Regions from separate parts of the Streptomyces liliifuscus genome, predicted to be linked through region 2. Evidence: riboswitches for the same ligand, from Rfam matches in the RefSeq annotation. Region 2 holds a riboswitch; the other holds the start of a gene.

Region 1 (3,787 bases), 1.6 Mb from region 2:
CGGGACCAGGCCCGGGCGCTGGTTCACGTACATGGCCGACAAGTTGACCGCCTCGGGCGCTCCCGAGGAGCACGTGGCGCCGATGCGCACGGCCCGTTCCCGTATGTTCCCCGGCGCCTCCCCCGCGCTCCCCGACCGCGAGATCGTCCCCGGCGAGCTCCTCGACCTCGCCGGCCGCCGCCTGCGCGCGATCTGGACGCCGGGCCACACCCCCGGCCATGTCTGCCTCCACCTGGAGGAGGCCCATCCGGCCCAACTCCCGGGCCACGGACGCCTGTTCTCCGGCGACCACCTCCTGCCGAGGATCACCCCGCACATCGGCCTGTACGAGGACCCGGACGACGAGACCGTCGCCGACCCGCTCGGCGACTACCTCGACTCACTGGAACGGATCGGCCGCCTCGAACCGGCCGAGGTCCTCCCGGCCCACCTGCACGCCTTCACCGACGCCCCCTCCCGCGTAAGGGAGTTGCTGGACCACCACGAGTCCCGCCTCACCGACCTCCGCTCCCTCCTCGTCACCCCGCTCACCTCCTGGCAGCTCGCCGTCCGCATGGAGTGGAACCGCCCGTGGGACGACATCCCCTACGGATCGAGGAACATCGCCGTCTCGGAGGCGGAGGCCCACCTGCGCCGCCTGGTGAAACTGGGCCACGCGGAAGCGGTACCGGGCAGCGATCCGGTGACGTACGTGGCCGTTTGAACCCGCCCTCCCCGGACGCCATGGCATGTCCGGGGACTCGGAGTGGTCGGTCCTGGTGACTACAGCCGCTCCATCACGAGGTCGGTGCGCGCGTCCGCCGCCCGCACGCGCGGCACGGGATAGCCGTGACCTCGTACGTACTCCATGACGGCCGCCTCGGCCTGCGCGTCCCCGTAGCCGTCCCGGTACCGGCGCAGCACCCACGCCCCGCCGCCGGGACCATCGCCGAGGCCGTCGCAATCGTCGAGGCCACCCTGGCCATCGTGATCGTCGTGGCCGTCGTGGCCGTCGAGCGCGTAGACATCCGCCGTACGTCCCGATCCGAGCAATCGCCCGGCCCCCGCGGGTATCCCCATGGGCAGAAGCCACCCGGAGCCGTCCGGCCTCACAGGCAGCTCCACAGGCGGCCCTCAGGGTCTTGCTACGGGCCGGTACAGTGAGCGGGTCGTCATCACAGTCGTACGGGGGGAAGCCGGTGCAAATCCGGCGCTGACCCGCAACCGTGTGCCACCCGGTCGACCGGCCGATCAGTCGATCAGCCGATCGGGGTGGCGAGCCGGATTGCCTCGTACGGAAGTGACCGGCTCGCGTCACCGGGTCCGCCGGTGACCGGCACCGTCGAGGCATACGGAGCCGAGCCGCCCGGGTTCTGGGCTGCCTGGCTCCTTGACAGGGAAAGGCACCACCGATCATGTTTGTCCGCCGCAGCGCAGCGGTACTGGCCGCCACCGCCGTGATCGGTACGGCGTTCGCGCCCGCCGCCCTCGCCGACGAGTCGCCCGGCGCGACCCCCTCCCAGGCGTTCCCCTCCGCCCTGTACGGCAGCACCGACCCCACCTACGACGGTGTCTGGCGGCAGTCGCTCGCGCTGCTCGCCCAGGACACCGTGGGGGTGAAGCCCACGAAGCAGGCCGTCGACTGGCTCACCGGCCAGCAGTGCGAGAGCGGGGCCTTCGCGGCCTACCGCCCCGACCCGAGCACGAAGTGCGACGCCAAGACCAAGGTCGACACGAACAGCACAGCCGCCGCACTGCAGGCCCTGGAGGCTCTCGACGCGAGCGACGCCGTGACCGGCGCGGCCGTGAAGTGGCTGAAGTCCGTACAGAACAAGGACGGCGGCTGGGGCTACTTCCCCGGCACGCCCAGCGACACCAACTCGACGTCCGTCGTGATCGGGGCGCTCGACGCCGGGGACACCGACCCGAAGGACCTGCCCTCGAAGGACGACCGGACGCCGTACGACGCCCTGCTCGGGCTCTCCGTCCCCTGCGACGAGAACGGCGGCGGCGCCTTCGCCTTCCAGCCGGACAAGAAGGGCAAGCTCGCGGCGAACGCGGACGCCACGGCGGCCGGGGTGCTGGGTGCGCTCGGCGAGGGCCTCGACACCGATCCCGACCAGGACGGCGCCGACAAGGCCTCTCCGAAGGCGTCCCGGTGCGAGGGCGGCGACTCCCTCACGATCGAGGACGCGGCGGCCAACGGCGCCCTGTACCTCGCGGGCGCGGTCGCCAAGAACGGCTACCTGAAGTCCTCGCTCCCCGGCGCCGAGGACCAGCCCGACTACGGCAACACCGCCGACACGGTCGTCGCGCTCGCCGCCGCCGGCCGCACGGCCGACACCGAGAAGCCGCTGGCCTGGCTGGAGAAGAACTCCGGTACCTGGGCGGCGAAGAGCGGCCCGGCGGCGTACGCGCAGCTGATCTTCGCGGCGAACGCCACCGGCACGGACCCGCGTGCCTTCGGCGGCGCCGACCTCGTGAAGCAGCTCGGCGCGACCGGCCCCGCGGCGGCGTCCACCGACGCCTCCACCGCCCCGGTCGACGGCAAGGACGACAAGGACGAGAAGGACACCGCCTCGGACGAGGACGACGGCGGGGTCAGCCTCTGGTGGATCATCGGGGTCGGCCTGGTCGGCGGTATCGGCATCGGTTTCCTCCTCAGCGGCCGTAACAAGAAGCAGCAGCCGTGACCTGCCGCCGCCTGGTTCTGCCGGTCCTGTGTCTCCTGCTCGCCGTCCTCGGCACGGCGGGGCAGGCCCAGGCGGTCGGCTACCGCTACTGGTCCTTCTGGGACCGGAACTCCACCGCCGGTACGGCCGATACAGCCGATACGTGGGTGTACGCGACCCAGGGGCCGTCGACCGCGCGGCCCTCGGACGGTGATGTCCAGGGGTTCCGTTTCTCGGTGAGCGAGGACTCCAAGGACTCGGCGAAGCCGCGCGGGGCGGCCGACTTCGCGACGATCTGCGCGAAGACGCCCGCGCGGGAGGGGTCCAAGCGGGTCGGCCTGGTCCTCGACTTCGGCACGGCCGCGGACGCCCCGGCCGGCTCGACCCCGCCCGGCCCCCGCACGGCCTGCGCCCGCATCGACGAGGACGCCACGACCGCGGACGCCCTCGCCGCCGTCGCCAAGCCCCTCCGCTACGACACCAACGCCCTGCTCTGCGCCATCGCGGGCTACCCGAGCACGGGCTGCGGCGAACCGGTCTCGGGCGACCGCCCGACGGCTTCGACCTCACCCGGCGCGGAGACGGAGAGCAAGTCCGGCGCCGAGAAGGGGGACGGGGACGGCGGCCCGTCGTTGGGCCTGATGGCCGGGATCGCCGCGGTGGCGGCACTGGCCACGGCAGCAACCTGGCAAGCCCGCCGCCGCCGCGACTGACGGGCCCGCACAATGACCACGAACAACAACGACAAGCCCCAGCCCCCCGCTTCCACAGCTACCACTGCTGCTGCCGCTACTGCCGCTACCACTGTGGGCAGGTGTTCCGCAGGGCGATGGGGGTCCCCCCGCTCGAGCGAAGCCGAGAGTGGGGGAGGGTGGGCACAGCCACAGACTCCGGGTGCCCGATCCAGAAAAGTTCAACGCAGACTGACCGCGCCGCAGGCAACCAGAACCAACGCAATCCACCCAGGCGCCTGGTGGCTCTGGGCCCTGGGCCTGGGCACAGCCGCCTCCCGCACAACGAACCCCCTCCTCCTGGCCCTCCTCATCGGCGTAGCCGGCTACGTGGTGGCGGCCCGCCGAACAGAGGCCCCCTGGGCCCACTCCTACGCGGCCTTCGTGAAACTCGCCCTGGCCGTC
Region 2 (3,787 bases):
ACGGTCGGCCTCCTTGGGATGCGTACGAGGGCTGCTGCGCGGGACAACAGCGAGGGCGGCCCGGTGATTCCCCCGCCATCGCGTTCCTCGGGTTCACACCGAGGCGGTCACCAGCAGTTCCACGTTGCGATCGCCGGGACCGCCGGCCCAGCCCTCGTGGACGCCGCCCTTCATGCCCGTGGCCAGGTCGGGGGCGTTGTACGACAGCTCCCGGTACAGGGAGGCGAGGCCCACCGCCGACAGGTCGGCGAAGTCCGGGTCGGTGCGGTGCGGGGCGGCGGACTCGACGAGGGTGGCGAACAGGGACACCGTGCCGTCCCCGTTGTCGGCGAGTTCGATCACGCGGGCGTGGTGCGGATAGTCCAGGTGGGAGGCGGTGTTGACCTCCCAGAAGGACCGGGCGGGCGTGGCGTGCGCGTGGGGCGTGACCCGGTTGACGTGGCTGTGGCCGTTGATCCAGGCCACCACGTTCGGGAACCGGTGGAGCAGGGCGAGGACCTCCGCGCCGTCGTGCCGCGGCTCCTCGGTGCGTGCGGCGTCGGGGCGGCGGGTCATGCTCGGGCTGTGATGGTGGCTGAAGACCAGGACGTGGGCGTCGTCGGCCCCGGCGTTGCGTACGGGGCGGCCGTCGGCGTCGTAGGACCGGGAGCTGTGCGCGGCCAGCGTCCGCTCCAGCCAGCGGAGTTGATCGGTGCCCAGCGAGCCCTCGTAGTGGCCGCTGCGGTACGTCGTGTCGATGCTGATGCCGATGACGTTCTCGGCCACCCGGAACGAGTAGTACATCCGGTCGCCGTCCAGGTTGTTCTCCGTGTAGCCGTGGCCGACCGGGCCCGCTCCGGCGTGGGCGGGGTCGAGATGCGCGGCCAGGTAGTCGTGCGGGGTGAACAGCCGGCGCCGTTCGTCGGCCGTCACCGTCCGCGCCGAGGCCGTGTGCCTCTTCAGGATCGCCGAGAGCACCTCGCTCTTGGGGTCGTCGCCGGAGTTCAGCGCCTTCGCGTAGGCGGCCGCGTCCGTGGCCGGGACCGACAGCAGCTTGCGGGAGCCGACGGCGTAGTCGCCCAGCGCGGGCGACAGACAGCCGCCGGGTATGTCGTCGTGGTTGCCGACCGTGGAGTACCAGGGAATGTCGAGCCCCGGGCTGGTCACGGGCCGTATCGCGGCGTCGAGGAAGCCGGGGATACGGGGCAGCCCACGCCGCTTGTCCAGGTCGCGCAGGGCCGCGTCGTCCGGGTGCCAGTAGAGGGGCAGACCGGAGTTCTGGACGCCCTCGTACGCCGTCGGATCCCCGGTGTTGGGAGTGATCCTGCCGCCGCTCATCAGCGTGAGGAACCACTCCAGTTCGATCGCGGAGTTGTTGTCGATGTTGTCGCCCGTCGTCATCACGAACGCGGGCGCGAGGCCGGTGTACGGGCCCCCGCCGAGCGCGTTCACCTGCTCCACGAGCGCCACCGCCCCCGCCACCGTCAGCGCCTCCTGGGCCCGCCACGCGGCAGGCCTGCGCGACCGCAGGAACTCGGTGCGCAGCGGGTTCTGCACGTCGGTGAGGTGCAGGTCGGTGAACTGCACGAAGCACGCGAGCGGTGTGCGCCGGTCCTGGCGGCCGACGGCGGCAGTCGCGAGATCTCCGCGTACGACCACGGGCCAGCCTGGGCCCGGGACGAGCCGTCGGTAGGTGTCGGCGTGCGCGTGGCCGCCGAGGCGGGCCGTCGTCTCCAGGGTGGTCGTTGCGTACGGGGCCGCGCGTCGCGGCGTCGGCCGTCGGGCGGCGGGGGCAGGCCGCGGGGCCGCGCTCTCCGACGCGGGCCGCACGGAGGGGGCCGGGCGCTGCCGTGGGAAGACGGCCGCCGCTCCTCCGGTCGCTCCCGCCGCGACGGCACCGGACGCGAGCAGAAAGCGACGACGGTTGATCGAGGATGCGGGCGGGGACGGGGACGGGGGCTGGGAAGCGGGTGTGGACGAGGGCGGGGGAGTGGATGCGGTCCCCGCCATTTCGGTCCCGGTCATGGGGCGGCCCTCCGGTGCCTCCGAGAGACTCAGCTAGCGGAACCACTCATTCAGGCCGCGGGGGCAGGGCTGTGGGCAGGGGTGTGGCGTGGCCGTGAACACCGCCGGAACAGGTGGAGCGGCTACTGGGGCCCGCCCTGCCGGTCTGTCCGCCGGTCTGCCGGTGATCCGTCCGCCGATCCGTCCATTGGTCTGTCCGCCGGTCCGTCCGTCGATCCGCGAGACCCGCCGTGATAGCTTGCCGAGGCCAGTCGAACCCATGTACGTGGGTCAGGGAATCCGGTGGGAATCCGGAGCTGACGCGCAGCGGTGAGGGTGACGGGCGTGGCATCGGCCACTGGACCGGAATGACGGTCCGGGAAGGCGCCTCGTCCGGGTGACCCCGAGTCCGAAGACCTGCTGGCGGCCTCCGCGGTCACGCGCCGACGGGGGAGCACCGTACGACCGGGCTCCGCGTTCGAGCCCTCGACGCCTGAGGAACTTCCGTGCCCGTCGCACGTCTTGCCCGTCCCGCTGCCCTCGTCCTGTCCGGGGCTCTCCTGCTGACCGGCTGCGGTTCGGGGGACTCGTCGTCCGACACGGACACCGGGGCCGCCGTCACCCTCGACAACTGCGGCGAGACCGTACGCGTCGAGTCTCCGCCCGAGCGGGCCGTGTCCCTCAACCAGGGCACCACCGAGATCATGCTGTCGCTCGGCCTCGCCGACCGCATGGCCGGCACCGCCACCTGGACCGACCCGGTGATGAAGGGCCTGGAGAAGGCGAACGCGAAGGTGGAGCGGATAGCCGACAACAACCCCTCCTTCGAACGGGTCCTGGACGCCGACCCCGACTTCGTCGCAGCCTCGTTCGTCTCGACGCTCGGCAAGGGAGGCGTGGCCACCCGGGACCAGTTCGAGAAGCTCGGCGTGCCCGCCTATGTCTCGCCCTCCGACTGCGTCGGCAAGGACAACGACTCGGGTGGCGACGGCGCGCGGACGAAGGCCCTCGGTATCGACGCCATCCACGGCGAAGTGCGCGACCTGGCCGAGGTGTTCGGCGTCGAGAAGCGGGGCGAGCAGCTCGTCGCCGACCTCAAGGAGCGGACGAGGAAGGCCACTTCGGGGATGGACGCCTCCGACGTCACTCTCCTGTACTGGTTCGCCAACTCCGACTCGCCCTACATGGCGGGCTGTTGCGGCGCGCCCGGCGTCATCACCCGGGCCCTCGGCGCGAAGAACGTCTTCGACGACACGCACGAGGAGTGGCCCCAGATCAACTGGGAGACCGTCGCCGACCGTGACCCCGACGTGCTCGTCATCGGCGACCTGACCCGCAAGTCGCAGACCGCCGAGTCCGCGAAGAAGAAGATCGAGTTCCTGGAGTCCGACCCGGTCACCAAGAACATGACCGCAGTCAAGAAGAAGCGGTACGTCCTGCTCAGTGGGCAGGCGATGAACCCGACCATCCGCACGGTCGAGGGCGTCGAGCAAGTCGCCTCCGCCCTGCGGGAGTTCGGGCTCGCCGGGTGACACGGCCGCGCCTGGGACTGCTCATCGCCGCGGGCGTCGGCCTGCTCCTCGTGTCCGTCGCCGTCGCGATCACCATCGGTCCCGCGGACATCCGGGTCGGTGACGTCTGGTCCGTGGTCGCGTCCCATCTCGGCTGGGGCAGCTCGGAGTTGACCCCGATCCGGGAGGGGATCGTCTGGGAGCTGCGCCTGCCGCGCACGCTCCTGGCGGCCGTGTGCGGGGCCGGACTCGCCGTGTGCGGCGCGGTGATGCAGTCCCTGCTGCGCAACCCG

Evidence for each region. A riboswitch is a leader RNA that binds a small molecule or an ion and turns the genes downstream of it on or off. The one in region 2 is predicted to bind cobalamin.
Region 1: it holds a riboswitch for cobalamin, as region 2 does, so the genes downstream of both, JEQ17_RS32385 (prenyltransferase/squalene oxidase repeat-containing protein) here and JEQ17_RS39400 (ABC transporter substrate-binding protein) in region 2, are expected to answer to the same signal.

What each region holds. Positions count from the first base shown of each region.
Region 1 is NZ_CP066831.1:7,516,280-7,520,066, reverse strand. It holds gene JEQ17_RS32395 (MBL fold metallo-hydrolase) at 1-703, shown strand, start outside; partial or broken gene JEQ17_RS32390 (phosphotransferase) at 766-1,059, opposite strand; cobalamin riboswitch at 1,116-1,245, shown strand; gene JEQ17_RS32385 (prenyltransferase/squalene oxidase repeat-containing protein) at 1,395-2,672, shown strand; gene JEQ17_RS32380 (SCO2322 family protein) at 2,669-3,364, shown strand; gene JEQ17_RS32375 (energy-coupling factor transporter transmembrane component T) at 3,377-3,787, shown strand, end outside.
Region 2 is NZ_CP066831.1:9,115,396-9,119,182, forward strand. It holds gene JEQ17_RS39390 (CoA-binding protein) at 1-2, opposite strand, end outside; gene JEQ17_RS39395 (TIGR03767 family metallophosphoesterase) at 94-2,004, opposite strand; cobalamin riboswitch at 2,236-2,422, shown strand; gene JEQ17_RS39400 (ABC transporter substrate-binding protein) at 2,490-3,515, shown strand; gene JEQ17_RS39405 (FecCD family ABC transporter permease) at 3,512-3,787, shown strand, end outside.